2 regions of the Microbacterium sp. NPDC064942 genome follow, and region 2 is predicted to be linked to the other one. Evidence: predicted binding sites of a transcription regulator. Region 2 holds the regulator's gene; the other holds the start of a gene.
The links. The regulator HspR, encoded in region 2, represses chaperone genes until heat shock. The targets are predictions, from matches to a motif close to AAGTTGAGTCNNNNNGACTCAACTT.

Region 1: the regulator HspR is predicted to act here: its motif matches at 5,748-5,772, upstream of ACPEH2_RS05865 (Hsp20/alpha crystallin family protein).

What each region holds. Positions count from the first base shown of each region.
Region 1 covers NZ_JBMWDR010000002.1:313,275-324,020, reverse strand. The annotation lists gene ACPEH2_RS05895 (long-chain-fatty-acid--CoA ligase) at 1-656, opposite strand, end outside; gene ACPEH2_RS05890 (DUF2087 domain-containing protein) at 790-1,218, shown strand; gene ACPEH2_RS05885 (PhoX family protein) at 1,300-3,360, shown strand; gene ACPEH2_RS05880 (TetR/AcrR family transcriptional regulator) at 3,435-4,025, opposite strand; gene ACPEH2_RS05875 (LPXTG cell wall anchor domain-containing protein) at 4,197-4,730, opposite strand; gene ACPEH2_RS05870 (MarR family winged helix-turn-helix transcriptional regulator) at 4,767-5,195, shown strand; gene ACPEH2_RS05865 (Hsp20/alpha crystallin family protein) at 5,270-5,719, opposite strand; gene ACPEH2_RS05860 (prolyl oligopeptidase family serine peptidase) at 5,859-7,910, shown strand; gene ACPEH2_RS05855 (DUF3459 domain-containing protein) at 7,956-9,392, shown strand; gene ACPEH2_RS05850 (organic hydroperoxide resistance protein) at 9,447-9,869, opposite strand; gene ACPEH2_RS05845 (MarR family winged helix-turn-helix transcriptional regulator) at 9,883-10,305, opposite strand; tRNA gene ACPEH2_RS05840 (tRNA-Arg) at 10,656-10,728, opposite strand.
Region 2 covers NZ_JBMWDR010000008.1:28,259-39,004, reverse strand. The annotation lists gene ACPEH2_RS13010 (hypothetical protein) at 1-281, shown strand, start outside; gene ACPEH2_RS13005 (hypothetical protein) at 323-1,249, opposite strand; gene ACPEH2_RS13000 (heat shock protein transcriptional repressor HspR) at 1,413-1,853, opposite strand; gene ACPEH2_RS12995 (DnaJ C-terminal domain-containing protein) at 1,864-2,844, opposite strand; gene ACPEH2_RS12990 (nucleotide exchange factor GrpE) at 2,860-3,459, opposite strand; gene dnaK (molecular chaperone DnaK) at 3,462-5,321, opposite strand; gene ACPEH2_RS12980 (MFS transporter) at 5,513-6,919, shown strand; gene ACPEH2_RS12975 (NADPH-dependent F420 reductase) at 7,001-7,636, opposite strand; gene ACPEH2_RS12970 (glycoside hydrolase family 95 protein) at 7,696-10,044, opposite strand; gene ACPEH2_RS12965 (ROK family transcriptional regulator) at 10,244-10,746, shown strand, end outside.

The DNA of each region.
Region 1 (10,746 bases), on a different contig from region 2:
GTGTCGTCGAGGACGGGGCGCGGGTGCTTATGCGAGAGGCGACGCGCCTTGGTGAACTGCGACCACCGGATGACGCCGCGGGCGGTGGGCTTCGACGTCATCGCCTCGCGCCGCTCCCGCAGCGCCGGCACCGGCACGCGCAGGGCCGTCCGCATCGCCCACGGCAGCGCGTCGGTCATGTCGACCGCGACGATGGCGGCGGGGGCGACGTCGCTCGGGAACTCCGCGACGATGTCGGCGACCTTGTCCCAGACGATCGCGACGACCGCCTCATGCACCTCGAACTGATGCCGCAGCTCGCGGGCGGTGTACGTCGGGTTGTGCTCGACGACGATCGCGCCGATCCGCAGCGCGGCGTAGAAAGCGACGATGTGCTGGGGGCAGTTGGGCAGCACGAGCGCGACGCGGTCACCGGGCCCGACCCCGAGCTTGCGCAGCGCGTTGGCGGCGCGGGAGACCTGTTCGCCGAGCTCGGCGTAGGTGGTCTCGGATCCGAAGAACTCCGTTGCGATCTTGCTGCCGTAACGCTCCACCGCATGATCGAGCAGATCCACGAGCGTCTCGTCGACGGGGTCGATGTCGCTCGGGACGCCGGGCGCGTACGCGGCCAGCCAGGGGCGGTCCTGCAGATCGGATGCCGGGGGTGTCGGGCTCATGCGGATGTCCTCCTCGGTGTCCCGCCAGCGTAGGGCGGCGCTCCATGCGTCGGCTGAGGGTTGACGCGGGGGGTAAACGGGGGCGATCGAACGCGGCGAGACCGGCCGACAGCGCCCGGATGACGTCGTCGACATGGGCGTCATCGCCGGTCGCGGGACTCTCCCCCTCGCGCCGCCGCCACGTGGTCGAGACGCTGCAGCGCGCCGGCCTCGTCACCGGCGACGGCCACGACCTGCGGGCCGACGCACCGCCTTCGCTCGGACGCTGGCCGAGACACCCGCCGCGCCGCGGCCCACGGGTGTCGAGCGGTTCCTGTCCCCCGACGGTCGGCTGTCGGGCTACCCGGCGCGGGCCGAGGAGAGGCGCCGCCTGCTCGCGCTCATCGCCGGTCGCATCCTCCGGCCCGGCGAGGTCGTCGACGAACAGACCGTCAACGAGCGCCTCGCCGCGATCAGCGACGACGTCGCCGTGCTGCGGAGATACCTCGTCGACCACGAGCTCGTGGAACGCACGCGTTCGGGCACCGAGTACGCGGTGGTGGCGGATCCGACCGCCGGGTAGCGCTCCGCGACCGTCACCCGACGTTCACCGTCGATTCACCCGGTCGCAGGAACAGCGACCGATCCTGGAGCGGTGACGATTCTGGAACCCCCCACCACCCGCACGTCCCTTCCTCTCGCGACCCACGCCGTCGGCAAGCGGTCGGCGGTGACCTGCCGGTTCAAGTGCGCCGACGCCTGCCTCGGTCCCGAGTGCAACGGGTCGGACAACCCGACGTTCCGCAGCGTCGCCGAGCTCGCCCTCTCGCGCCGGACGCTGCTCGGCGCCGCGGCGGCCGGCGCGGTCGTCGTCGCGACCGACGCCTTCGGCCTCGCGAACCCCGCTGCGGCGTCGGCCACGCCGGGCGGACTCATCGAGGCGACCCGTGGCTACGGCGGGCACGGCCACGGCCTGCCCTTCCAGCCGATCGCTCCCGTCCCGGCGTCCGTCGACGCGCTGACCGTGCCCAAGGGGTGGACCTGGTCGCCGATCATCCGCTGGGGCGACCCGCTCTTCTCGGACGCACCGACCTTCTCGCTCGACGCGCAGAGCCCGGCCGCGCAGGCCCGTCAGTTCGGGTACAACAGCGACTACCTCGACATCCTCGCCGACCGCAGCGGCAAGACGGGCGTGCTCGTCAACAACCACGAGTACGTGAACCCGAACATCATGTTCCCGCCGTCGACGGATGCCGCCGAGCTCCGCCGTCGCGGCGAGGTCTACAAGGCGGCGCAGGGCATGTCCGTCGTCGAGCTGAAGCGCAGCCGGCGCGGCCGGCCCTGGCGCTACGTCGTCGACGGCCGCCGCAACCGCCGGATCACGGTCGAGACGGTCTTCGAGCTGACCGGCCCCGCCGCCGGGTCCGATCTCGTGACCACCGCCGCCGACCCCGAAGGCCGCTGGGTCAAGGGGACGCTCGGCAACTGCGCCGGCGGCACGACGCCGTGGGGCACCATCCTCTCGGGCGAGGAGAACTTCAACGGGTACTTCGCGTGGGCGGCCGACACCCCGGGGCAGAAGCGCTACCAGGCGAGCGCCTCGCGGACCACGTCGACCGGATGGGAGCAGTACGACCCCCGTTTCAACTCGTTCGACCCCGGCTACGTCAACGAGCCCAACCGCTTCGGCTACATCGTCGAGATCGACCCCGAAGACCCCACGTCGACGCCGAAGAAGCACACCGCGATGGGGCGCTTCAAGCACGAGGGGGCGAACGTCATCGTGGCCGAGGACCGCCGCGTGGTGGCCTACATGGGAGACGACGAGCGCAACGACTACCTCTACAAGTTCGTCTCGAAGAACCGCATCAGCTCGTCGCGCAAGAAGAACATGACGCTGCTGTCGGAGGGCGACCTGTTCGTCGCCCGGTTCCGCGGGGACTCCCCCGCCGGGCAGATCGACGGCTCGGGCGCACTGCCGGCGGACGGCACGTTCGACGGCACGGGTGAGTGGGTCGCGCTCACGCGGAACGGGAAGAGCGTCGTGCCGGGGATGACGACGGAAGAGGTGCTCGTCTACACGCGACTGGCCGCCGACAAGGTGGGCGCGACGAAGATGGACCGCCCCGAGGACGTGCAGCCGAGCCCGCGGACCGGCAAGGTCTACGTCGCGCTGACGAACAACACCGACCGCGGCAAGACCTCGATGGTGGATGAGGCGAACCCCCGCACCGGCAACCGGCACGGTCACGTGATCGAGCTGACCGAGCGCCGCGGCCAGGCCGGGACGAGCTTCGGCTGGAGCATCCTGCTGCAGTGCGGCAACCCGTCCGACCCGAGCACCTACTTCGCGGGCTACCCGAAGGACAAGGTGTCGCCGATCTCGTGCCCCGACAACCTCGCGTTCGATGAGGACGGCACGCTGTGGATCTCCACCGACGGCGCGCCCAGCACGATCGGGTTCAACGACGGACTGTTCCGCGTTCCGCTCGAGGGTCGGGAGCGCGGGCGCGTGCAGCAGTTCCTCGCGGTCCCCCGCGAGGCCGAGACGTGCGGACCCGTCATCCACGCCCGCGAGAAGCTCGTCTTCGTCGCGGTGCAGCATCCCGGCGAGAACGGGACGGTCGCGGCTCCCACGTCGCTGTTCCCCGACTACGGGTCGACGCGACGGGGCGACGTGCCGAACGCGCCGCGCCCGTCGGTCGTGCAGGTCTACCGGGCCTAGGCTGCGCCGCAGCGCACGAGGGCTCGCACCCGGTCCGGGTGCGAGCCCTCGACGGCGTCCGGGTCGCGCTGGCCTCAGTGCACGCCGGGCCACCACTCCGGCATCAACCCGAAGATGCGGGCCTCGGCGGCTGCGGCATCGGTGTCGTCCTCGCGGATCAAGACGTCCATCACGCCGACCAGGCCCCCGGCGATGAAGGCCGCGGCCTCGTCGCGGTCGCGCGGGGACCGCGGTGCGTCGCGGACACCCGCCTCGGCGAGTTTTTCCAGGGCGATGTGGGCGCGTCGGCGCAGACTGTCGTTCAGCGCGGCATGCAGCGCGCCGCGGGCCGAGGACTCGAGCAGGGCGCGGTAGAGGTCGCGGCGCCCGGCGAGCCACTCGAGCAGGCGGCGGGTCACGGCGTGGTAGACGCGGGCCGCATCCGCTTCGGTGGCGATGTCCACACCGATCGCGGCGATCGCGTCGATCTCGTCGGTCAGCATCGTGACGGCGAACTCGTCGACGCCCGCGGCGTGCTTGTAGAACGTGGTGCGGTGCACGCCCGCTTCACGGCAGAGCTCCGCGACCGACACCGCCGCGAGGGGCCGGTCCGCCAGCAGGCGGACGAGCGCTGCGCGCAAGAACCGGGGGTCGAGGGGGTTCCAGCGCACCCCTTGCCCGTCCATCACAAATTGATAACAAGAAACCCTTGCCACCGTTATCTCGTCGTTATACATTCGTTGCACGGTAGATGTTTTGCTGTGGCAGCTACCGACATGTGATTGCAGGACACTCTTGGTGCAAAGGGACAAGGGCCGGCTGGATGCCTCTCCAGCCGGCCCTTACTTCGTGACGCGTCAGACGGTCGCGCTCCGACGGCGTCGCATCACCAGCAGGGCGCCGAGCGCGAGCAGCGCCGCACCTGCACCGCCCGCGATCCACACCGGACCCGACTGACCGCCGGCCGACGCGAGCTCGTCGCCGACGGCGACGACCTCTTCCGCGGCCACAGTGACCGAGGCCCAGCCGACCAACTCACCCGACTCGTCGACGACGGCCACCCGGTGACGGCCCTCGTCGCACGGGTCGCCCTCCGCGTCCACCGCCGATTCGAGGCTCGGCCGCAGCGGCTGACCGTCGTACTCGTCGGGGATCACCCGTCGGATGCCGCGGTTCTGGTCGGTCTCGGAAAACCGCGCCACGAACTCCTCGACCACCCGCATCCGACTCGTGCCGTCCTCGGCGCGGGTCAGCGTGTAATCGACGGTCAGACTGTCGAAGGAGAAGTCCTCGACGTCGGCGTTTGCCGCCGAGGGAGCGCCCACGAGAACGCCGAGCGCGACGGCGACGACGGCTCCGACACGGGCGAGACGACGGGACCAGGGCTGCACGCGGTCAACCCTATGAGCGACGCTACAGTTGACGCCATGACCGACCGCCGCCTCGCCATCGCTGCCTGGGAGAGCCTCTTCCGCGCGCAGCACGAGGTCCTGGCGGAGATCTCACGGGACTTCGAGGACGACGACCTCTCGAGCGCCGAATACGACGTGCTCCTGACCGTCACGCGCTGCGAGGGTCACACCGCGCGGCTGCGCGACGTGACGGCGAACATGCTCATCAGCCAGCCGAGCGTGTCGCGCCTGGTCGACCGGATGGTGGCGCGCGGGCTCGTCGCGAAGTGCCCCGACCCCAACGACGGCCGCGGCGCCGTGCTGCGCGCCACGGAGCAGGGCGCGGCGATGTTCCGCCGGCTCGCGACGACGCACGGCCGCACCATCGCCGAGCGGATGTCGGTGCTCACCGACGACGAACTCGCCGAGCTCGAGCGGCTCACTGCTCGCCTGCGCGGCGTCTGACGACAGGAAAATCGCCCCGCACCCGAGACGGGGTGCGGGGCGATCGTCGTCTCACCGCCGGAGCGGTGCGCCGGTCACTGGTCGATCGGCTGCGGCTCGCTCTCGCGCGCCGAGATGGTCGGGGCCGAACCGTCGGCGACGACCTCGACCTTGCGGGGCTTGGCCTTCTCGCTCACCGGGATGGTGACGGTCAGCACACCGTTGTTGTAGGTCGCGGTGATGGCGTCGGTGTCGATGCCCTGGCCGAGGTTCAGCTGGCGGAGGAAGCTCGCGGTCTCACGCTCGCGCGTGATCCACTTCACGCCCTCGCCCGACGACAGCGTGCGCTCGGCGCGGATGGTCAGCAGCTGGCCGTCGACGTCGATGTCGACCGATCCCGGGTCGATGCCGGGGAGGTCGGCGTTCAGCACGTAGTGGTCGCCGTCGCGATACAGGTCCATCGGCATCCGTCGCGGGCCGCGGCGCGTGTCGAAGAGCGTCGACGCCAGGCGGTCGATTTCACGGAACGGGTCGTAGGTCGCCATGATTCTCTCCTTTGTCCAAGTGGTCTGAAAGTTGAGCCCCTGCGGCTCAAGTACCTCCAGATTAGCACTCGCGCATGGAGAGTGCCAATGGTTCTCGCACGGCGAACGACGCGGCTGGGGTGCCCCGTAGGCTGACCGCATGAGCGCCCACGAGATCGCCCCCGAGCCCGCCGACCCGTTCCTCTGGCTGGAGGAGATCGACGGATCCGCCGCTCGCGCGTGGGCCGCGGAGCGCACCGCCGAGACCGAAGGCGCCTATGCGGGCGCTGCCCGCGACGCGCTCGAGACCCGGCTCACCGGCATCCTGCAGGACCCCGACCGCCTCGTCGTCCCGAGTCGTCACGGCGACCTCATGTACGACCTGTGGCGGGATGCCGACAACCCGCGCGGCCTCTGGCGCCGGACGTCCCTCGCCGCCTTCACGGCGGGCACCCCGGACTGGGAGGTCCTGCTCGACGTCGACGCACTGGGCCGCGAGGAGGGGAGGACCTGGGCCTTCGCCGGCGCGACGCACGGGCCGGCCGGCAGCAGCCGCGCGCTCGTGCGCCTGAGCCCCGACGGCGGAGACGCCGCCGTGGTGCGCGAGTTCGATCTGGAGACCCGCCGCTTCGTCGAGGACTCCCCCTTCGCCCTCGACGCGGAGAAGTCCATGATCGCGTGGGTCGACCGCGACACGCTGCTCGTCGCCACGGCCCTGCACGGCGGCGGCGTCACGGACTCGGGTTATCCGATCACCGCCCGCGCCTCGCGCCGCGGCGAATCGCTCGAGGACGCGCCGCCGATCCTCACGGGTGTCCCGTCGGACGTCGGCGTGTTCGCGCACGTCGATCACACCGGCGGCGCGGCGACGCCGATCGTCGTCATCGCGCACGACTTCTTCCACTCCGAGGCGTGGGTGTGGAACGGCGCCGAACCGCACCTGATCGCCGTGCCGCAGGACGCGCACGCCGACGTGCACGGCGACCTGGTCGCCGTCCGGACGACGACGCCGTGGCGCATCGGCGACACGACGCATCCGTCGGGCACCCTCCTGCTCGGCCCCCTCGAGACCGTGACGAGCGGGGACGGGTCGGGTCTCCGTGTCGCGTTCGCGCCGACGGACACCGCGGTGCTCGAGTCCTGGACGTGGACGAAGACCCGCCTCGTGCTGACGATCCTCGACCGCGTGCAGAGCCGACTGGTGTCGCTCGACCCGGCGACGCTGACCGGTGTCGACCTCGACCTCGGGCTCGGCGACGACGACCTCTTCAGCGCGAACGTCGCCACGGCGGACGACGACGAGGACGACCAGCTCTGGGTCGTCGCGCGCGGCTTCCTCACGCCGCCGACCCTGCTCGTCCTCGACCCGGGCGCGGAGCCGCGGGTCGTCGACCACAGCCGCGCGACGTTCGACGCGACGGGTCTCGTCGCCGAGCAGCACTGGGCGACGTCGGCCGACGGCACCCGTGTGCCGTACTTCGAGGTCGGCCCCCGCGAGCGTCGCGGGGCGCTGCCCGTGCTGATGAACGGATACGGCGGCTTCGAGCACGCGCTGACGCCGGAGTACCCGACGATCGTCGGCCCGGCCTGGCTCGAGCAGGGCCGGGTGTACGTCGTCGCGAACATCCGGGGCGGCGGTGAGTTCGGCCCGGAATGGCACCTCGCGGCGCTCCGTGAGAACCGCCACCGCGCGTACGAGGACTTCGCCGCCGTCGCCCGCGACCTCGTCGCCCGCGGCGTCTCGACCCCCGACCGCATCGCCTGCCACGGTCGCAGCAACGGCGGCCTGCTCGTCGGCAACATGCTGACCCAGTACCCCGACGACTTCGGCGCGATCGTGTGCGGCGTCCCGCTGCTCGACATGCGGCGGTACACGCGCCTGTCGGCCGGCGCGAGCTGGATCGCCGAGTACGGCGACCCCGACGACCCCGCCGACTGGGAGTTCGTGAAGACCTTCTCGCCGTACCACCTCATCGAGCCCGGGCGGCGGTACCCGGCATCCCTCATCTACGCGGCGGCCAGCGACGACCGGGTCGGACCGGTGCAGGCGCGCAAGATGGCGGCGCGGTTGGCGGACGAGACGGATGCCGAGGTGCACTACCTCGAGCCCGTCGAAGGCGGTCACGCGGGCACCATCGACGCGGCGGCCACCGCGGCGCTGCATGCGACGATCCACGCGTTCCTCGACAGCACGGTGGGCCGCGCCGACTGAGGCGGGAACGCTCGCCCTCTACGCTGGGAGCGGGAGGTCCACCGCATGAGCACCATGGGGGCCGTCGAGGAGGAACTCGCGGCCACGCTGTCGACCGTCGCGGAGCGCACCCGCGTCGACGAGGCCGCGGCGGACCGCATCCGTCGACACCTTCCCGCGCTGCACGCCGCCCTCGCCGAGCGGGCGGACTCCTCGTCGTCGCTGCTGGCCGACCTCGTGACGGCAGCGGTGGTGGCGGCGAACGGTCGCTCGCTCGAACTCAAGGTGCACGGCGAGCAGCGCGCGGCGCACACGCCGATGTCACGCTCGCGCTACGCACTCGGCGCGGCGTGCTTCGCGGATCGCTACGCCGGCAACCTCGCCGGGCTCCGCGACGAGATCCCGGCGCTGCGCGAACTCGGCGTGAGCGTGCTGCACGTGCAGTCGCCGTTCGCCCGGCGCGAGGACGGCACCGTCGACCTGCGCCGCGGCGACCCCGGACTCGGCTCGATCGACCGGCTCTCCGACCTGGCGGCCGAACTGCGCCTGTCGGGGATCGCCCTGGCCGTCGACGTCCCCGCCGCCTCGGATCTGCGCGTGTTCGTCGACGATCTGCTGTTCCTGGCCGGCCGCGGCGTCGAGGTCTTCCTCGTCCTCGACCCCGAGACGGCGGCGGTCACCGCCCCGGTGCTCGCGATCGGTGCGCCCGGGGTCGAGGTGCTGCCGGCATCCCCCGGGTCCCCGCCGCTGTGGCAGGCGTTCGCCACGGGGTACGCAGCTCCCCTGCAGCACGCGCTCGAGCGGCGTGACAGCCGCAGCGACGTGGTCGCGGTCCGCGACGCCGACGCTGTCGTATGGCAGACGGATGCCGCCGAGCTCACCGCGCGTTACACCGACGGCTCCGGCTTCGGCCGGGGGATCGCGACCGTCGGCGGCGTCGCGGGCACCACGGCCTCGCTCGCCGGCGTCGAGGCGGGCGACCCGCTCGGCGAGGCGCGGGTGGTGCTGGCCCACGCGCTCCTGCTGAGCGTGCCGGGCCTGCCGATGCTGTGGCTCGGCGACGAGGTGGGACAGCTCAACGACCCGACGTTCCGCGACGATCCGGAGCGACGCGACGACGCGCGGTGGACGCACCGGGGCCAGAAGCCGCGGGACGGCTACGCCCAGATGACGGATGCCGCCACCTCGGCCGGCCGGCTCCGGCGCGACATCACGAAGCTCATCGCGGTGCGTCACACGACGCCGGAATTCGACGGGGCGCGCCTCATCGGTTTCGACGTACCGGCGCCGTCGGTCGTCGGCTACCAGCGACCCGGCGACGGGACCGTCGTGCTGGTGCTGGCGAACGTCGCCGCCGAACCGGTGCACGTGCCGGCCGTGACGCTGTCGGGCTTCGCGCCGACCGCCCTCGATCTCGTCGAGGGTGTCGACGTCGGGATCGACGAAGGGCTCACGCTGCCCGCCTGCGGATTCCGCTGGCTGCGCGTGAGCCCTCTCGCCTGAGTCCGGTCCTCTGAGACCGGCCCTCTGAGACCGGCCCTCTGAGTCCGGCGGAGGTCAGTCCTCGACGACCGTGACGGTGACCTCGATGTTGCCCCGGGTGGCGTTGGAGTAGGGGCAGACCTGGTGCGCGGCATCCGCGAGCGCCTGCGCCTGGTCGTGCGGGAGGTTGGGGATGACGACCTCGAGCTGGACGGCGAGGCCGAATCCGCCCTGGCCGTTCGAGCCGATGCTGACGCGCGAACCGACGCTGGTGTCCTCGAGCGTCACCTTCTGCTGGCGCGCGACGGACTGCAGGGCGCTGTGGAAGCACGCCGCGTAGCCGGCGGCGAAGAAGAGCTCGGGGTTCGGGGCGCCACCGGCACCGCCCATCTCCTTGGGCACACGCACGTCCGTGTCGACGAGGCCGTCGACGGTGCGGACGTGACCGTTGCGGCCGCCTCCGGTTGCGAGGGCTTCGGCGGTGTAGAGGGCTTCCATGGGGATCCTTTCGTCAGGAGGCGATCGCCTCGTCGGTGGTGCGCATGACGCGGTTCAGGTCGTGGACCACGTCGAGCAGCATCCGTGCCTTCTCCTCGTTCAGTCCGGTGCAGCGCGCGATCTCCGCGCCGACGACGGACAGCTCCGAGCGGAGAGTGCGGCCGTCGTCCGTCAGCGCGACCTCGACGACACGCTCGTCGTGGGGGCTGCGCGAACGGGAGACGACACCGCGCGCTTCGAGGCGGCGGATGAGGGGCGAGAGGGTGCCCGAGTCGAGGAAGAGCTCTTCGCCCAGTTCCTTGACCGACCGGGGCTGCTGCTCGCCGAGAGCGACGATGACGAGGTACTGCGGGTACGTCAGCTTCCACGGCGCAAGCACACGCCGGTAGGCCTGCGTGAACGCGTGGCTGGCCGAGTACACCCCGAAGCACACCATCTGCTCGATTGCTCTCATACGACAATGGTGGCACGCAATCAAATTGTGCACAACTTAACTGGGTGAGCGTGGTCGCGAGCGACCCGCGATCTCCGGCGGTCGACGCCTTGACCGTGGTGGCCCACTCCCACACCTCAGCGCGGGTGCCGAGGACGACCGAGGTCTCCCACCGCCGGAAGCCGCGACCCGCGTCGGTCCACACTTCGTCAGCAGGATGCGTCCGCGTCATCGGCACCGCGCTCGTCACCGAACGATCCTGACACGGCTATGGCCCGCCGTGAGCGATCGCGCCGGAGAACAGGTAAGGCCCCGCCGAAGCGGGGCCTTACCTGGACTGTCTCAACACAGTGTGCGCCCGAAGGGACTCGAACCCCTAACCTTCTGATCCGTAGTCAGATGCTCTATCCATTGAGCTACGGGCGCATGGCCTGTTTCCGGGCC
Region 2 (10,746 bases):
TGCCGATCGAGTACGACGACACCGTCACGTTCACCGGCTCACCCCTGGGTGTCGGCGAGAAGCTCGAGATGCCGCTGCCGCCGAACCCGCGTCAGACCCCGTTCGCGTCTTACACGTGGGACACCGGCACCCACCTCGTGACACTCACCGCGGTCATCTCCGACCGCGAGCGGTTCGGCACCGTCATCCCCGCCGTCGACGCCCTCGCCCGCTCGCTGCGACTGGTCGACGACCTGACCGTCGGCGAGGGCCCCGGCACCCTCCGCATCGACCCCGCCTGACCCCCGGCATCCGCGTCCCGTCGCCGAGACGTCGCAGATGGTCACTTTCGCCGACGCGCAGCGACCATCTGCGACGCCTCGGGGCGCCATCCCCGCTCGAGGAGGGCGGCGCGGGTGCGCTCGAGTGCCCACCGGCGGGCGGCGCCGCGATGCGAACGGTTCACCCGGATGACCCGCCACCCCGCCGCGGCGAGGTCGTCCAACCGATCCACGTCGCGCGCGTACTGACGGTCATCGAGGCGGTGCTGCTCCCCGTCGTACTCGAGCAGCACCTTCGTCGGCGCGTGGACCAGATCGCCGTAGGCGAGGAACCGACCGTGCGCGTCCCGGATCTCGGCATTCACCTCGAACGGCGGAAGCCCGGCCTCCCGCGCGTCCAGCCGAAGGAACGTCTCCGCGACGGAATCGGTTTGCGGCTCCGTGAGCTCGAGCGCACGTCGCAATCGCCGCACGCCGCGCGACCCGTCCCGCTCGGCGACCGCGGCCTCCAGCGCATCGACAGTGAGCACAGGGTGGTGGCGACGGAGCAGCGCATCCGCCGCGACGACGAGCTCACGGTCGCTGAGAAGGGATGCCGCCTGGCACCACGCGACCGCCGGCTCGACCACCGGCATCCCGTCCACCAGCCGGAGGCGGGCCGCCTGGGAACGGTGCCCGCGCACTCCCGCACCGCGAGCCCGAACGATCGGCGGGATCGCGGTCACATCGAGGGCGGACCGGAGTCGATCGGGAGCCCACCCTCCCGCGAGGACGAGCGCCGTCGCGTGCGAGAAATGCTCCCCGGCCCGCAGCTTGGGCAGATAGCCGAGGGCGAGCGCCTCGACGTCGTGAGCCTCTTCACGGGAACGGACACCGTAGAACGGCGCCGCAAGGGACGGATGCCGCAACCGACGGCGCGTGACGCCGGCGTCGAGAGCGTGCGCGACGAGGAAGCGGTCGGGGAGACCCGGGGGAAGGACACTCGGCATCCGCCAACGATCCCGCCGCGATCACCGTCACCCACCCGCCCGTCGACCCCTTGTGGACATCCGCCCGCCCGTCGGACCCTGGAGAAGCCTCGAGACGTCGCAGATGGTCGCTTCAGACGCCGTCGGGCGACCATCTGCGACCCCTCGGCGACCGCCGGAAGCGTCAGTCGTCGGAGGGGGACGGATGCGGACGCCACAGCACGACGTCGGTCGCGCGGCGCACGCGCGTTCCCTGACGGAGCGTGACGACCGAGCCGGTCGCGCCGGCGGCGAACACGCGGGCACCGCGGCGGGCGGCGAGCTCGTCGCGCAGGCGCGCCTGCAGTCCCGAGACCTCGCGGCGCAGCATCCGCACCTCGTTCTCGAGCTCGATGATGCGCGAGATCGCCGGCAGGCTCACGCCGTCGGCCGACATCTGAGCCACCTCGCGCAACTGCGCGACGTGCCGCAGGGAGTACCGGCGCGACCCGCCACGGGTGCGCGCCGGTACCACGAGTCCCAGCCGGTCGTACTGGCGGAGGGTCTGCGGGTGCATGCCGGCGAGCTCGGCCGCGACCGCGATCGCCAGGATCGGGGCCTCTTCGTCGACCTGCTCGTTCGCCATGCCTCTCACCTCACTCGCGCGCCTTGGCCATCAGATCGGCGCGGGGGTTCTCCTTGGGTTCCAGCTCGTGGAAGCGTTCCAGCGCCTCGCGCGCCGGTCCGTCCAGGTGCGTCGGGACCGCGACCTGCACCTCGGCGAGCAGGTCGCCGGTGCCCTTCGCGGTCTGCACGCCCCGCCCCTTGACGCGCAGCACGCGCCCCGACGGGGTGCCGGGGGCCACGCGCAGCTTGACGACCTCGCCGCCGAGCGTGGGCACCTCGATCGTGGCGCCGAGGGCCGCTTCGGTGAACGTGACGGGGACGTGGATGCGGAGATTCAGCCCTTCGCGCGTGAAGACGGGATGCGGGCGCACGCCCACCGTCAGCACGATGTCGCCCGCCTCGCCGCCGTCCGGGGAGGGCCGGCCGCGCCCGCGCAGCTTGATCTTCTGGCCGTCCGAGACCCCCGCGGGGATCTTGACCTTGATCGGCCTGCCGTCCTCGCCCTGCAGGGTGATCGTGTCGCCCTTCACGGCCGTGGTGAAGTCGAGGGTCGTGCGGGCGGTGACGTCGGCACCGCGCTGCGGACCGCCGAAGCCGCGGAACCCGCCGCTCGGCTGCCCGAAGCGGCCCGAGCCGAAGCGGCCCCCGCCCTGCTGCCCGAACATCGCGAACAGGTCGTCGAAGTCGGCCTGCTGGCTGCCTCCTCCGGTCGAGAACCTGCTGAACACGTCCTCGAACCCGCCGCCGCTCGCGCCGGGCTGGAAGCGCGCTCCCGAGCCCATGGCGCGCAGCTGGTCGTACTCGGCGCGCTGCTCCTTGTCGCTGAGCACCGAGTACGCCTCGCTGATCTCCTTGAACTTCGCCTCGGCCGCGGCATCCCCCGCGTTCGAGTCGGGGTGGTAGGTGCGCGCCAGCTTGCGGTACGTCTTCTTCAACTCGGCATCCGAGACGTCCTTCGACACACCGAGGACCTTGTAGAAGTCCTTGTCGAACCAGTCCTGACTGGCCATTGCCCCTCCCTTCCCTTACTCGGCCGGGACGGCGACGACGACCTTGGCGGGACGCAGCTCGAGGTCGCCCAGGCGGTAGCCCACCTCGACCACTTCGAGGATCGTCGCCTCGGTGGTGCCGGGAGTGGGCGCCTGGAAGATCGCCTCGTGCTGCTGCGGGTCGAAGGCCTCACCGGCTTCGCCGTAGCGCTCGACGCCCAGGCGGGCGACGACCGTGCGGATCTTGTCGGCGATCGCGGCGAGGGGCGTGCCCTCCTCGAGGTCGCCGTGCTTCTCGGCACGGTCGAGGTCGTCGAGGACCGGCAGCATCCCCTTCGCGACGGAACCCTTGGCGCGCGCGATCTCCACCTCGCGCTGCTCCTCGGTGCGGCGTCGGTAGTTGGCGTATTCGGCCTGGACGCGCTTGAGGTCGAGGACGAGGTCGTGCTCCTCGGCGGGAGCATCGGCCACCGCGGCCTCGTCGGACTGGGCGGCGCCGAGGATGTCGTCGACCGTCAGCTCTTCGGGCTGCGTGTCGGGACCGTCGGCGGCGTCCTCCGGGGCCGCCTGGTCGGCAGCCCCGGAGTCCACGACCTCGTCGCCGTCGTCGGGCCCCTCGAAGTCCTTGTCCGCCATGCTTACTTCTTCTCGTCCTCGTCGTCGACGACCTCGGCGTCGACGACATCCTCATCGGATGCCGCCTGCTCACCGGCCGGCGCGTCGGTCGGGGCCTGTGCGGCCTCGGCCTGGCTGGCGGCGTAGATCGCCTCGCCGATCTTCGTCTGCGACGAGTTCAGCTTGTCGTAGGCGTCCTTGACGGTGTCGTCGTTGTCGCCCGCGAGCGCCGTCTTGAGGGCGTCGACGTCGGCCTGGACCTCGGTCTTGACGTCCTCGGGCAGCTTGTCGGCGTTCTCGTTCAGGAGCTTCTCGATCGAGTACGAGAGGGTCTCGGCCTGGTTGCGGACCTCGGCGGCCTCACGGCGCTTCTTGTCCTCGGCCGCGTGCTCCTCGGCCTCGCGCACCATGCGCTCGATGTCCTCCTTCGGCAGCGACGAGCCGCCGGTGATCGTCATCGACTGCTCCTTGCCCGTGCCCTTGTCCTTGGCGGACACGTGCACGATGCCGTTCGCGTCGATGTCGAAGGTGACCTCGATCTGCGGGATGCCGCGGGGTGCCGGCGCGATGCCGGTGAGCTCGAACGTGCCGAGCGGCTTGTTGTCGCGGGTGAAGTCGCGCTCGCCCTGGAAGACCTGGATGGCGACCGACGGCTGGTTGTCGTCGGCGGTCGTGAAGGTCTCGCTGCGCTTGGTCGGGATGGCCGTGTTGCGCTCGATGAGCTTGGTCATGATGCCGCCCTTGGTCTCGATGCCGAGGCTCAGCGGGGTGACGTCGATGAGCAGCACGTCCTTGCGCTCACCCTTGAGGACACCGGCCTGCAGGGCGGCGCCGACGGCGACGACCTCGTCCGGGTTGACGCCCTTGTTGGGCTCCTTGCCGGCTTCCTTCTTCACGAGCTCGCTCACGGCGGGCATACGCGTCGACCCACCGACGAGCACGACGTGGTCGATGTCGGCGACCTTGATGCCGGCCTCGCGGATGACGTCCTCGAACGGCTTCTTGGTGCGGTCGAGCAGGTCCTTCGTGAGGTCCTCGAACTTCGCGCGGCTCAGGGTCTCGGACAGCGACACGGGGCCCGAGTCGGTCAGCGAGAGGTAGGGCAGGTTGATCGAGGTCGACTGCGAGCTGGAGAGCTCCTTCTTCGCCTGCTCCGCGGCCTCCTTGAGACGCTGCAGGGCGATCTTGTCGCTCGAGACGTCGACGCCGCTGGTGTCCTTGAACTGCTTGATCAGGTAATCGACGATGCGCTGGTCCCAGTCGTCACCACCGAGGCGGTTGTCACCGGCGGTGGCCCGCACCTGGATGGTCGAGAAGTCGTCGTCCTTGCCCACCTCGAGGAGGGAGACGTCGAAGGTTCCACCACCGAGGTCGAAGACGAGGATGAGCTCGTCCTCCTTGCCCTTATCGAGACCGTAGGCGAGCGCGGCGGCGGTCGGCTCGTTGATGATGCGGAGCACGTTGAGGCCCGCGATCTCACCGGCCTCCTTCGTGGCCTGACGCTCGGCGTCGTTGAAGTAGGCCGGGACGGTGATGACGGCATCCGTCACCGTGTCACCGAGGTACTGCTCGGCGTCGCGCTTGAGCTTCTGCAGGATGCGGGCCGAGATCTCCTGCGGCGTGTAGTTCTTGCCGTCGATCGCCTGGGTCTTCCAGTCGGTGCCCATGTGGCGCTTGACGGAGGTGAGGGTGCGGTCGACGTTCGTGACGGCCTGGCGCTTGGCGGTCTCGCCGACGAGCACCTCGCCGTCCTTCGTGAACGCGACGACCGAGGGGGTCGTGCGAAGACCCTCGGCGTTGGCGATGACCTTCGGCTCGCCACCTTCGAGGACGGCGACGACCGAGTTGGTCGTTCCGAGGTCGATTCCCACTGCACGTGCCATGTGTTTCTCCTTCGTGTGGCGTTTGCGTAGATCTGAAGTCTTTCCGCGGTCCTGGCCACAACCTGAGCCGCGATGACTCAAGGCTACTCCGATACCTCGACCGCGTCAAACCAACTTGAGCCAACTCATATCAAGTTTGCAGACCAGCGGACGTCACCGGGAAGTACCGCGGTCGGGGTAGTGTGCGCCTCATGACGCGTTCCAGCGGCGGGACGCCCCAGATCCCCGCCACCGCCGACAGCGGCGCCCTGCCCGTGATGTTCCAGGACCTCGAGGAGCACCCCGTCGCGCGCAAGAGCGTCGTGTCGTGGGCGATGTGGGACTGGGCGACCCAGCCGTTCAACTCGGTCATCCTGACCTTCGTCTTCGTGTCGCTCTACCTCGTCTCCGACACCTTCCTGCCGGCGGACATCGCGGCCCTCGCCGACGACGACCCGCTCAAGCAGTCCGCCCTCGCGGATCTGTCGAGCGGCTACGGCCTCGTCTCGACGATCGCGGGGCTCGCGATCCTGCTGCTGGCGCCGATCCTGGGTCAGGTCGCCGATCGGAAGGGCCGCAAGAAGCGCTGGCTGCTGATCGCGACCGCTCTGCTGGCCCTCCTGCAGTTCGGTCTGTTCTTCGTCTTCGCCGACCCGTCGTTCTTCTGGGTCGGCGCGATCCTCGTCTCGCTCGGCGCCGTCGCGTCCGAGATCGCGGGCGTCAACTACAACGCGCTGCTCGTGAGCGTCTCGACCCCGCGCACGGTCGGCAAGGTGTCGGGTCTCGGCTGGGGGCTCGGCTATATCGGCGGCATCCTGGCCCTCGTCGCGGTCGTCGTCCTGAACGCGGTCGAGTGGTTCGGCCTCGACACGTCGAACGGACTCGCCTACCGGCTGATCGCGGTCGGCTGCGCCGTGTGGACGATCGTGTTCGCAATCCCGCTCTTCCGCAACGTCCCCGAACCGCCCGCTCCCGCCGGAGCGCCGCCGCTGGGCTTCGCGGCGTGGTTCCGCGAGTTCTTCCGCTCGATCGCGAACCTGTTCCGCTCGCACCGCCCGACCGCGTGGTTCCTGCTCGCGAGCGCCGTCTACCGCGACGGGCTCGGCGGCGTCTTCGCGTTCGGCGGCGTCCTCGCCGCCGTGGCCTTCGGGTTCTCGCCGAACGAGGTGATCCTGTTCGGCATCGCCGCGAACCTCGTCGCAGGAATCTCGACGGTCGTCGCCGGCCGCCTCGACGACCGGTACGGCGCGCGGGCGATCATCCTCACCTCGCTCGGCGGCCTCGTCGTGACGGCTCTCGCGGTGTTCCTGCTGCACGACGCCGGCAAGCTGCCGTTCTGGATCCTCGGGCTGCTCCTGTGCGCCTTCGTCGGTCCCGCGCAGGCGTCGACCCGGTCGCTCCTCGCCCGGGTCACACCCGAGCACATGCAGGGCGAGGTCTTCGGCCTCTACGCGACGACAGGCCGCGTCGTGAGCTTCCTCGCGCCGGCCATGTGGACGCTCTTCATCGCCGTCTTCGGGGCGACCTACTGGGGCATCCTGGGCATCGCGATCGTCCTCGTGCTGGGACTCGTGCTGATGCTCTTCGTGAAGCTCCCCCGTCCCGCGCACCTGCGCTGAACGACCGCGAGCCGACGCGTTCGGCATCCATCCACCGGGGAGGAGTGCCGTTCGCGTCGGCTCGCGAGCGGATGCCGGGGCTCAGCGCTCGGCGCGGGCGAGGTTCTCGCGCAGCTCGTCGGCGTTCTGCCGGATGACGTAGGCCGGCTGGTCGCGCTCGACGCGCCAGCTCTCGTCGAGGCCGCCGACGTTGACGGTGTCGAAGCCGAAGTCGTCGTAGAGCTTGGTGATGAAGGTCACGCCGTCCTGCGAGTCGCTCGCGGTCGCGAGGGCGCGGCGGTTCGGCGATCCCGCGGGGGCGCCGTCGGTCGTGATGTCGGCGGCGGGGATGTGGTTGAAGCCCTTGACGACGGTCGACTGCGGCAGGCGGTCCTGCAGCATCCGCGAGGTCGTGGTCTTCTTCTCGTCGAGCTCGGCGATGTGCCCGTCGCGCTCCCAGTAGTAGTTGTTGGTGTCGACGACGATCTTGCCGGCGAGCTCCGCGACGGGCAGGTCGTCGATGGCCTTGAGCGGCACGGTGACGACGACCCACTCGCCGAAGGCCGCGGCATCCGCTGCGGTCATGGCCTGCGCGTTCTCACCGAGCTCGGCGACGAGGTCCGTGAGGGTCTCGGGGCCCCGCGAATTGGCGATCGCGACCTGGTGGCCCTGAGCGACCAGCACGCGAGCGATGGCCGAGCCGATGTGTCCTGCGCCGATGATTCCTACGTGTGTCATGTCTCGAGGGAACGCCGCGAGACCGTGGGCATTCCCGAACGAGGGCTGGGGGATGCCGATCACTCCCCGATGAGCACGCTCCACGCCGAGCCGATCACGGCCTCCATCCGGTGGTCGCCGTGCCGGAACGCGTGCGTTCCCTCGGCACCCGCTGAGCGGGCCCGCGCTCGCGCCGAGGTGACGACACCGTCGGCATCCCACGCGAGGTCGACCTCGATGCCGGGGCGGGCGACGAGGCCGCGCACGGATCCGGCGCCGAGCGCCGCGGGCAGCGCCGGCAGCAGCGCGATCCCGTCGCCGTGCGACTGCAGCAGGCACTCGGCGAGACCCGCCGTGTAACCGAGGTTGCCGTCGATCTGGAACGGCGGGTGCGCGGCGAGCATGTTGTCGTACAAGCCGCCCGAGTGGTCGCCGCGGTCGACCGACATGTCGCGGAAGACCAGCGCGAGGAGCGCGGCGACGCGCTCGGGCTGAGCGAGGCGGGCGCGGAGGGCGATCTTCCACGCGAGCGACCAGCCGGTGGACTCGTCCTCGCGCAGGTCGAGGAAGCGGGATGCCGCGGCGGCGAGGTCCTCGGTCAGCGGCTCGGTGCCGGGGTAGACGAACACGAGCGGCGACAGGTGGCGGTGGTGCGGGTCGACGGCCTCGCGACCGCCGGGCCACTCGGCGATCGTCCCGTCGACGACCGGGATCCCGGGCAGCTGGGCGCGGGCCTCGACCGCCTGCGCGACGAGCGGGTCGTCCTCCTGACCGACGAGGTGCGCGACGCGGACGAACGCGTCGAGGTGCGCGCGCAGCAGCACGACGTCGAGAGTCGCCGACTCCGAGACGGCCGCCGCGGCGCCGCTCGCCGTGCGGAAGACGTTCTCGGGCGAGGTCGACAGCGCGGTGCCGCGCACACCGTCGTCCGACACCGCCGTCCAGGCGAGGGCGAACGCCGTCGCACCGCGCAGCAGCCGGAACGCCTGCAGGCGTTCGGCGCGGTCGGTGACACCGAACGCCTCGCGCTCGGCGAGGTGCAGGCAGAGCCAGAGCCCCGCCATCGGCCAGAACGCCCATGCGGCGTCGTGCTCGCCGTCGCCGACGGGCTGGGTGTACCCCCAGGCATCCGTGTTGTGGTGGGCGACCCAACCCGGGGCGTCGTAGAGCCGCCGCGCGGTCTCGGCGCCGCTGTCGGCGAGGGCGTCGAGCAGTCCCAGCAGGGGCTCCTCGGTCTCGCTGAGGTTCGTCGTGTGCGCGGCCCAGTAGTTCATCTCGACGTTGATGTTCGTCGTGTAGTTCGAGCTCCACTCCGGGCGCACGTCCTGGTTCCAGATGCCCTGCAGGGTCGCCGGCAGCCCGCCGGGCCGCGACGAGCAGAGCAGCAGGTAGCGGCCGTAGTGGAACAGGAGCGCAGCCGGGCCGGGGTCGCGCGCCACGTCGACGGAGCCGCCGTCGCCGAGCGCGCGCAGGCGCTCCGCGGTGTCGAGCTGGGCCGACTCCGGCGCCGCCGCGAGGGTCAGCTCGGCCCGGTCGTAGAGGCGGGCGTGGTCGCGCAGCTGCGCCGTGCGCACCTCGTCGAGCCCGGCTGACACGGCGGCGTTCACGAGCTCGGTCGCGCGCCGCGCCGCCGCACGCTCGGTGCCCTCCGGCATCCGCCCCATCCCGGTGAAGGTCGTCGCGGTCGCGAGGACGACGGTCACGCGGGTGGCGCGCAGGACGCGGCCGCCGCGCACGAGGGTGCCGTCGGTGAGGATGCGGGCGTGCAGCGCGCCGCGCACCGCGGCGGCGCCCTCCTCGTAGACGACGGGCTCGTCCACCTCGTCGTGCGGGGGCGTCACGTCGGACGGCACCTGAACGAGCAGGGTCGTCGCCGCGTCGTTCTCGACCCGGCCGAGCTCGCGCAGCGGCGTCTGGATCTCGACGCGCACGTCGATCGGGTCGTCGCTCTCGAGCTCGTGGACGAGCACGCGGTGGGGTGCGCTGATCCACGTGCGGTGGTGCACGCGATTGCCGTCGAGTCCGCCGCCGGCCGTGTGGGTCGCGGTGCGCAGGTCGAGTTCGCGGCGGTAGTCGGTGAGCTCGGCGGCATCCGCTCCGTCGATCCGCAGCCGCAGGTCGGCGAAGGGGAGGAAGGACTGCGCGTGACGGTGCTGCAGGCGGCGCACGAGCAGGTCGGCGTCGTCCTCGCGCCCGTCGGCGACGGCCTCGCGGGCGGCGGCGAGGGCGTCGCGGGCCTCGTCCGCCGTCACCAGGGGGGCGGCGAGCTCGCTGGCGGGGCTCCCCGACCAGACGGTCTCGTCGTTGAGGCGCAGGAGCGCGTCGGCGACGCCGCCGAAGCACATGGCCCCCAGGGCGCCGTTGCCCAGGGGGAGGGCCTCGTTCCAGGTCTCGGCGGGACGGCGGTACCACAGCACGTGCTCGGTCATGGGGTTTCCTCTCGGCCGGTGACGGCCGGATGCCGCAGCGGGGGGATGCGGGGCCGCGACGGGCAACGGGCCTCGCGCGCGGGACGCGCGTCCGCGAGGGCACCGTTCCGACGATAGACGGTGCCGCGTGCGACCTTGCGCCCCCGGCATCCGTCTGCTTTTATCTCAGAGTAAGACGAAAAGGTCCGGAAGGGAATCCGTGAACGGCGTGCGCGCAGCGGGGAACCGGGGCACGGCGACCAACGCCGACGTCACCCGCATCAACCGCACCGCGATCCTCGACGCGCTCCGCACCGCCGGACCCCTGGGTCGCGCCGAGCTCGTCGCGGCCACGGGGCTCGCCTCGGCCACGGTCCACCGCCTGTGCGCGCGCATGGTCGAGGAGGGCCTGCTCGGCGTCGAACGCGACACCGGCGGCGTCGGCCGCCCCACCCACCGCTACCGCCACCTCGGCGAAGCCCGCACGGTCGTCGCCGTCGACGTCACCTCGGCGATCGCCCGCGGCGCCCTCATCGACCTGGACGGCGAGACACGTCACACCGAGACCCAGCAGCTGCAGGATGCCGACGGCCACCTGACGACGTCGTCGCGCCTCGAGGGGGTCGGCGTCCTCGCCGAACGCCTCATCCGCGTCGCGGCCGAGATCGGCAGCCCGGCGCAGGGGATCGGCTTGTCTGTCCCGGGTGTCGTCGACGCGGACGG